Regions from separate parts of the Allobosea sp. GW823-FHT02B03 genome, predicted to be linked through region 1. Evidence: predicted binding sites of a transcription regulator. Region 1 holds the regulator's gene; the other holds the start of a gene.
The links. Region 1 encodes HrcA, which represses chaperone genes, less so after heat shock. Its sites were predicted from a motif close to GTTAGCACTCNCNNNNNGNGAGTGCTAAC; they were not measured.
Positions count from the first base shown of each region.

Region 2: a site for HrcA is predicted at 2,468-2,496, ahead of groES (co-chaperone GroES). Genes of this name have one in related genera too.

Region 1 is NZ_JBXAJY010000006.1:39,666-44,074, forward strand. It holds gene recF (DNA replication/repair protein RecF) at 1-267, shown strand, start outside; gene AC1REK_RS20365 (LysE family translocator) at 407-1,021, shown strand; gene AC1REK_RS20370 (cupin domain-containing protein) at 1,023-1,376, shown strand; gene AC1REK_RS20375 (ankyrin repeat domain-containing protein) at 1,380-1,988, opposite strand; gene hrcA (heat-inducible transcriptional repressor HrcA) at 2,036-3,118, opposite strand; gene rph (ribonuclease PH) at 3,261-3,977, shown strand; gene rdgB (RdgB/HAM1 family non-canonical purine NTP pyrophosphatase) at 3,982-4,409, shown strand, end outside.
Region 2 is NZ_JBXAJY010000001.1:761,056-765,464, forward strand. It holds gene AC1REK_RS03520 (DoxX family protein) at 1-167, opposite strand, end outside; gene groL (chaperonin GroEL) at 432-2,069, opposite strand; gene groES (co-chaperone GroES) at 2,112-2,399, opposite strand; gene AC1REK_RS03535 (MarR family winged helix-turn-helix transcriptional regulator) at 2,713-3,168, shown strand; gene AC1REK_RS03540 (PaaI family thioesterase) at 3,274-3,759, shown strand; gene AC1REK_RS03545 (DUF1801 domain-containing protein) at 3,797-4,216, shown strand; gene AC1REK_RS03550 (helix-turn-helix domain-containing protein) at 4,222-4,409, opposite strand, start outside.

The sequences.
Region 1 (4,409 bases):
ACCGGCGAGCAGAAGGCGCTGCTGATCGGGCTCGTCCTGGCGCATGCCCGGCTGGTGGCGAGCATGAGCGACCTACCGCCCCTGGTGCTGCTCGACGAGATCGCCGCCCATCTCGACCCGCGCCGACGCGCCGCGCTCTATGCAGGGCTCGGCGAGCTCGGCTGCCAGGTCTGGATGACCGGCGCCGACCCTGCTCTGTTCGGCGACCTGCCGCCGCAATCCCAGCGCCTCCTGGTCACGCCGGGCAACGTCGCCGCCCTGCCGTGAGGCACCTGTATCCGGGCGCTGAACCCGGCAGGCCTCACCCTCGCTGATCGCAGACATCACGCATGCCGATGGGACAGCCGCGCCGCGCGCTGCTAAATTCGCCAATCAGCAAGACTGCACGCCGCAGAGAACCGAACGCATGGACATCGCTGGATTCATGGTCTTTGCCGGGGTCTATTTCCTGGCGGTCGCCTCGCCGGGGCCGGGCATCGCGGCGCTGGTGGCGCGCTCGCTCTCGACCGGCTTTCGCCGCGCCGTGCCCTTCGTGCTCGGCATCGCCGCCGGCGACCTCGTCTGGCTGACCTTTTCGGCGCTCGGCCTGTCGCTGCTGATGCAGAGCTTCCACGGCGTCTTCGTCGCCATCAAATATGCCGGCTGCGCCTATCTGATCTATCTCGCCTGGAAGCTCTGGACCACGCCGGTCGATAGCACCAAGGCGCCCGAGGCCATCCCCGGCGAGGGCTGGCGCCTGTTCTTCGGCGGCATCGCGCTGACGCTCGGCAACCCCAAGGTGATGGTGTTCTTCGTCTCGATCCTGCCGCTGGTGGTCGATCTCAGCGCGATCACGCCGCTGCTCTTCGTCGAGATCGCGGTGCTGACCATGGTGATTATCAACACCACGCTGCTCGGCTACGCCTATGCGGCCGACCGCGCCCGCCGGCTGGTCTCCAGCCCACGCACGATGCGCCGGATCAACCGGTTCACCGGCGGCGTCATGGCCGGCGCCGCGGCGTTGATCGCGACACGCGGCTGAGATGGCGGGCACGAACGCAGGTCCCCACGCCGTTCGCCGCGAGGACTGGTCCGAGACGCCAGGCGAATGGCATGGCGAGGTTCAGGGCTTCGGCGGCGAGGTCTCGCTGATATTCGTCCGGGCCGAGCCGGGCAAGGGGCCACGACTGCACAGCCATCCCTACCCCGAGACCTTCATCGTCCGCGCCGGCCGGGCGCTCTACACGATCGGCGACCGGGAGATCGAGGCGGGGCCGGGAGAGATCCTGGTGGTGCCGGCCGGCGTGCCGCACAAATTTCGCAGCCTCGGACCGGACACGCTGGAATCGATCGACATCCACGCCAGCGAGCACTTCGTCACCGACTGGATGGAATAAAGCTCAGCGCCCGCCCTTTGCGGCGATCAGCTTCGCGACCTCGCTCTGGCCACGCTTGCGGGCATGCTGGAGCGGAGTGACGCCGTCCTTGTCGGCGAGATTGGGATTGGCGCCGGCATCGAGCACGAGCTTCGCCACCTGCTGGTGGCGCGCCCCGCCATCGCCGAGGATCACGATCTCCAGAAGGCAGGTCCAGCCGAGATTGTTGACGTGGTTCACGTCGATGCCGCTGGTCAGGAGCAGCTTCACCGTCTCGACATGGGCGCGCTCGCAGGCCGGGATCAGCGCGTCGCCGCCATAGCGGTTGCGCAGCGAGAGATCGGGCTTCAGCGGCAGCATGGCGGCGACGATCTCGCTACGGCCGGCGGCCCCGGCGAGCAGCCAGGGCGTGTCCTGGTTGGCGGCCTGGGCATTGAGGCTGGCACCGGCCGCGAGCAGGGCCTTGGCGACCGCGACATGGTTGCCGGCGACGGCACGCAGCAGCGGCGTCTGGCCCTGCCCGTCGCGCTGTTCGAGATCGGCGCCGGAAGCGATCAGCCGGCCGACCTCGGAGAGATTGCCGGAAGACGCAGCGGAGAGCAGGTCCGCAGTTGCCGCACCAGCGCCCGTCATCAGCATCGCTCCCGCCAGAACACCGGCCAAAAGCCGCCTAGTCCGTCTCATCGTCCACCTTCGAGCAGCCGCCCGACCACCCGCGCGGTGTAGTCGACCATCGGCACGATCCGGGCATAGTTAAGGCGCGTCGGGCCGATGATGCCGACCACGCCGACGATGCGCTGCTCGCCGTCGCGGAACGGGGCGGCGACGATCGAGGAGCCCGACATCGAAAACAGCTTGTTCTCGGAGCCGATGAAGATGCGCACCCCGTCGCCGGCCTCGGCCCGGGTCAGAAGGTCGATCAGCTCGGTCTGCGTCTCCAGATCGGCGAAGAGCAGGCGGATGCGCTCGAGATCCTCCTGCGCCTTGAGGTCCTCGAGCAGATTGGCCTGGCCGCGGACGATCAGGTGCCGGTCGCCGGAGGGACCGGACGAGGTCGCGATGCCGCTTTCGACGAGACGCGCCGTCAGCCCGTCGAGCTCGCGCTCCATCTCGGCACGGCTGTCGTCGATCTCGCGGCGGATCTCGGCCAGCGTCTTGCCGGCGATGCGGGCGTTGAGGAAATTGCCGGCCTCGACCAGCGCCGAGGCAGGGAGCCCCGGCGGCAGCGCCAGCAACCTGTTCTCGACCGTGCCGTCATCGGCGACGAGCACGACGAGGGCGCGATTGGCATCGAGCCGGACGAACTCGATATGCTTCAGCCGGGCATTGGCCTTGGTTGTAACGACGACGCCGGCACCGCGCGAGAGGCCTGACAGCAAGGCGGAAGCCTCGGTCAGCGTGCCGTCGAGGGTGCGCCCGCTTGCAGCCGCGCGCATCTGCGCCTCGATGCGGGTCCGCTCCTCCGAAGTGAGGTTGCCGACCTCCATCATCGCATCGACGAAGAAGCGCAGGCCCCGCTCGGTCGGCAGGCGCCCCGCCGAGGTGTGGGGGGCGTAGATCAGCCCGGCCATTTCGAGATCGGTCATGACGTTGCGCACCGTCGCCGGCGACAGCGTCATCGGCAGGAGGCGCGCGATGTTGCGCGAGCCGACCGGCTCGCCGGTGGCGAGGTAGCCATCGACGATATGGCGGAAGATTTCACGCGAGCGCTGGTCGATCTCGACCAGGCCGCCCGGCGTTTCCGGGCGCGTATAGGCGCTCATCTGGCGGCAAGGGGCCTGTTGTACATGCTCCATTGTCCCTTCGCGGGCGCGGCGGATCAAGCGGCATCTGCAAGGCCTCGCCTTGCCGCCCCATCTTGAAACGCCTACAAGCCGCCAATCCCAGAAAAGCAGGACGATGACGATGAGACCCTCCAAGCGTGCCGCCGACGAGATGCGCAAGGTCACGCTCGAGCGTGGCGTGGTCCGCTATGCCGAGGGCTCCTGCATGGTGAGCTTCGGCGAGACCAGGGTGCTCTGTGCCGCGACCGTCGAGGAAAAGGGTCCGCCCTGGCTGCGCGGCACCGGCAAGGGCTGGGTCACCGCCGAATACTCGATGCTGCCGCGCGCCACGCACGAGCGCACCCGCCGCGAGGTCACTTCGGGCAAGCCCTCGGGCCGCACCCAGGAAATCCAGCGTCTGGTCGGGCGCAGCTTGCGCGCCGTCGTTGATCTCACCGCGATCGGCGAGCGCCAGATCGTCGTCGACTGCGACGTGCTGCAGGCCGATGGCGGCACCCGCACCGCCTCGATCACCGGCGCCTGGGTCGCGCTGCACGACGCGCTGAAATGGATGGAAGGGCGGGGCATGCTCAAGGGCACCAACCCGCTGAAGGACCATGTCGCGGCGGTGTCCTGCGGCATCGTCGCCGGCAACCCGGTGATCGATCTCGATTATGTCGAGGATTCCGGCGCCCAGACCGATGCGAATTTCGTCATCACCGGCGCGGGCGGCCTCGTCGAGGTCCAGGGTACGGCCGAGGGCGCGCCGTTCTCGGAGGACGAGCTGATGGCCTTGCTCAGGCTGGCCAAGGGCGGCGTCGGCCAGCTCGTCGCGTTGCAGAAGGCGGCGGTGGCCTGACGCCATGAACGGAAACCGCCCCCTGTCCGGCAAGGTCGTGATCGCGACCCATAACCAGGGCAAATTGCGCGAGATGCGCGAGCTGATGGCCCCCTATGGCGTCGAGCTGGTCTCGGCCGGCGAGCTCGGCCTGCCCGAGCCCGAAGAGGACGGCCACATGTTCGCCGAGAATGCCGCGATCAAGGCGGTGGCGGCGGCCAATGCCTCCGGCCTGCCGGCGCTGGCCGACGATTCCGGCATCTGCATCGACGCGCTCGACGGCGCGCCCGGACTGTTCTCTGCCAACTGGGCCGGGCCGGGCAAGGACTTCGCCCCGGCTCTGGCCCGTGTGCAGGCCGAACTCGCCAAGCGCGGCGCGACCACGCCGGAACAGCGCAAGGCGCATTTCGTCTCGGCGCTGGTGATCGCCTGGCCGGACGGGCATCAGGAGCT
Region 2 (4,409 bases), on a different contig from region 1:
ATGATGACGAGCGGCAGCAGGATGCCAGGGACGCCGGCCGAGGCCATGTATTGTTGCGTGCCGGCGTATCCGGAAATCTTGGACCAGCCGCCCAGGACGAACATCAGGGCGAGGAGGATGCGGCCGACGAGCTTGGCGGCGTCTGAAAGTGCTGGGTTGTTCAGCATTGGCTTGGCCTCGGCAAGGATCGGGGCGCGGCAGGATGCCGCACCTGGGTCGATCTAAGGCCTACAACCAAAGTCGATGCAAGCCTGCGCGCCTTTGCAGCTGTGCAAAGCGGGACGAGGCCATCGACGAAAAAAGGCCCGGCTTGCGCCGGGCCTTCATCATTATCGAGCTTGAGGGCTCGGACTTCCTCAGAAGTCCATGCCGCCACCGAAACCGGGCTTGCCCGGTTTCGGCACTTCAGGCTTTCGGGCGTCTGGACTTCCTCAGAAGTCCATGCCGCCCATGCCGCCGCCGCCCATCGGGGGCATCGGGGCGTCCTTCTTCGGCAGCTCGGCAATCATCGCCTCGGTGGTGATCAGCAGGCCGGCGATCGAAGCCGCGTCCTGGATCGCCGTGCGCACGACCTTGGTCGGGTCGATGATGCCGGCCTTGACCATGTCGCCGAACTCGCCGGTCTGGGCGTTGTAGCCGTAGGCGTAGTCCTTCGACTCCAGCAGCTTGCCGACCACGACCGCGCCGTCATCGCCGGCGTTGTCGACGATCTGCTTGGCCGGAGCGGTGATCGCCTTGCGGACGATCTCGACACCGGTCTTCTGGTCGTCGTTGGCGGTCTTGATCGACTTGACCGAGGAGAGGGCGCGCAGCAGGGCGACGCCGCCGCCCGGCAGGATGCCTTCTTCCACCGCAGCGCGGGTGGCGTTCAGGGCATCGTCGACGCGGTCCTTCTTCTCCTTGACCTCGACCTCGGTCGCGCCGCCGACGCGGATGACCGCGACGCCGCCGGCGAGCTTGGCCAGACGCTCCTGGAGCTTCTCACGGTCGTAGTCCGAGGAGGTCTCCTCGATCTGGGCCTTGATCTGGGCGACGCGGCCTTCGATGTCCTTCTTCTTGCCGGCGCCGTCGATGATCGTGGTGTTCTCCTTCTCGATGCGCACCTTCTTGGCGCGGCCGAGCATGTTGAGCGTCACGGTCTCGAGCTTGATGCCGAGGTCTTCCGAGATCATCTGGCCGGCGGTCAGGATCGAGATGTCCTCGAGCATGGCCTTGCGGCGATCACCGAAGCCCGGAGCCTTGACGGCCGCGACCTTCAGGCCGCCACGGAGCTTGTTGACGACGAGCGTGGCCAGGGCCTCGCCCTCGACGTCCTCGGCGATGATCAGGAGCGGCTTGCCGGTCTGAACGACGGCCTCGAGGATCGGCAGCATCGCCTGGAGCGACGACAGCTTCTTCTCGAAGACGAGGATGTAGGGGTCCTCGAGCTCGGCGACCATCTTCTCGGCATTGGTGATGAAGTAGGGCGAGAGATAGCCACGGTCGAACTGCATGCCCTCGACGACGTCGAGCTCGGTCTCGGCGGTCTTGGCTTCCTCGACGGTGATGACACCCTCGTTGCCGACCTTCTGCATGGCGGTCGAGATCATCTTGCCGACCGACTCGTCGCCGTTCGCCGAGATCGTGCCGACCTGCGCGACTTCCGCGTTCGAGGTGACCTTCTTCGAGTTCTTCTTCAGGTCCGAAACGATCGCCTCGACGGCGAGGTCGATGCCGCGCTTCAGGTCCATCGGGTTCATGCCGGCGGCAACCGCCTTGGTGCCCTCGCGGACGATGGCGGCGGCCAGAACGGTCGCGGTGGTGGTGCCGTCACCGGCGGCGTCGTTCTGCTTCGAGGCCACTTCGCGCACCATCTGGGCGCCCATGTTCTCGAACTTGTCGGAAAGCTCGACTTCCTTGGCGACGGTGACGCCGTCCTTGGTGATGCGCGGGGCGCCGAACGACTTCTCGATCACGACGTTGCGGCCCTTCGGGCCGAGCGTCACCTTGACGGCGTTGGCGAGGATTTCGACGCCGCGCAGCATGCGGTCGCGGGCATCGGTGGAGAACTTGACGTCTTTGGCAGCCATTTGACTACTCCGGATTGAGGATTTGAAGGGTCGTCAGGCTGATCAGCCGATGACGCCCATAATGTCGGATTCCTTCATGATCAGGAGATCCTGGCCGTCGATCTTGACCTCGGTGCCGCTCCACTTGCCGAAGAGGACGCGATCGCCCTTCTTGACATCGAGCGCAACCAGCTTGCCGGCGTCGTCGCGGGCGCCGGGGCCCACGGACACGACCTCGCCCTCCTGGGGCTTTTCCTTGGCGGTGTCGGGGATGATGATGCCGCCCTTGGTCTTCTCTTCGCTATCAAGGCGACGGACCACAACGCGGTCATGCAGCGGACGGAACTTCATGGTTCTGTCTTCCTCTCGGTCAAATTCTGGGCGGGCTCTGGCGCTAGGCTGGCCCGTTATGGGTGCCTGTTAGCAGTCTCCTAACGTGAGTGCTAACGGGCAGGGCGGAGATAGGGGCGCCCCTTTCCCGAGTCAAGGAAGCCTCCGCGCAAAAGGTGAATGCGTGACTCATCCCTGCCGGCCCGTGCGCTCGTGCCGCATGCCGGAGCGGCAGGCCGGGCATAGAAAACGTGATCGTTTCTAGGAGTTTAGAGCGGTCGTCTCCACGAAAATCGGGTTCCCACTTTTCTCAGCAATGCACTATCCTGCCGCGATGACCACGCCCACGCCCGACCCGCGCCTCGACGAGATCGCCCGCTCCTGTGTCGTCCTGCATGTGCGGATGACGGCGCGTGCCGTGACCCGGGCCTATGACGAGGCGATGCGGCCGAGCGGGCTCAAGATCACCCAGTTCGTGCTGCTCTCGGCGCTCTCGACCGGGGCCTGGCGCTCGGTCACGGAGCTGGCCGACCGCTTCGCCCTGGAGCGCACGTCCTTGACCCGGAACCTGCAATTGCTGGCGGCCGAGCAATTGATCGAGCCCGTCGACTGCAAGGGCAGGGCGCTGGTCTATGCGGTCACCGACAAGGGCCGCGCTGCCATCGAAGCGGCGATCCCCTATTGGCGCGAGGCGCAGGACCGGATCGAAGGCGGGCTCGGCCGCGAACGCTGGGGCGAGACCCGCGATGCCTTGAAGGCGGTCCGGCGCGCCGCCCGAGAGACGACCTGAGCGACAAAGACCGGCTGGAGGCCGCGCGCGCTCGCAGCAGCGCTTGACCGCGCCGCGCCTTCCTTTTTATCGTGTATCTACACGAAATGGATCGAGGCCTTGCCCATGTCCCGCAGCGTCGGTGTCGTCAGCCGTGATGTCCTGCTCGCGGAGGACGGTGCTTCCTTCCTGCGCGGCATTCTCGAAGGCCGTCATCCGGGCCCGCCCTTCGCCGATGCGATGGATTTCGATCTCGCCGAGGTCGAGGAGGGCAGGGTGGTCTTCGTCGGCAAGCCGTCGCCGCGCTTCTTCAACCCGCTGGGGACCATCCATGGCGGCTGGACCGCGACGATCCTCGACTCCGCCATGGCCTGCGCTGCCCATTCGACGCTGAAGATCGGCGAGGGCTACACCACGCTGGAGATGAAGCTCAACTATGTCCGCCCGGTGATGCCGGAGAGCGGCGAGGTCCGCTGCGAGGGCCGGCTGATCCACCGCGGCGGCACGATCGCGACCACCGAGGGGCGCCTGCTCGATGTGCAGGGCAAGCTGTTGGCGCATGGGACCGAGACCTGCATGATCTTCGGTGCGAGGGCAGGTGCGGGACGCTGATTGGAGCGCAGCGCCGGCTGGTGGGCGGGAGCGGCTGGTGAGATTTGCGCCATTCACCAACGCGGCCGTCGCGGCGAAATTCCGGTCGCTGCCGGAACCCCTTCGGCTGCCGATGCTGCGTTTGCGCCAGGCGATCCTCGACGTCGCCGCCGCGAACTCCGAGATCGGCCCGTTGACCGAGACGTTGAAATGGGGCGAGCCGGCCTGGCTGCCCGAGCGGCCGAGGACAGGGACCACCGTACGAGCCGACGCGCTGAAGGGCTCGTCGACGCATTACGCGCTCTATGTCCATTGCCAGACCAGTCTGATCGAGACGTTCAGGCGCCACTATCCCGAGCAGTTCGGCTATGACGGCAACCGGGCGCTGATCTTCTCTGTCGGGAGCGAGCCGTCGGCCGAGCCGCTGGCGCACTGCATCGCGCTCGCTTTGACCTATCACCGCTGGGCGAAGCGCTGACGCCCTCAGGCGCTGCGATACTCACGCGGGCTCGCGCCCATCACCCGCCTGAAGCGCCGGTTGAAGGTCGAGAGATCGCCGAAGCCGCAATCGAAGGCAATGCCGGCGACCGGCTGGTCGGTTCGGCGCAGCAGTAACGCCGCCCGGTGCAGGCGGGTGCGCAACACATATTGATGTGGCGTCATCCCGACGA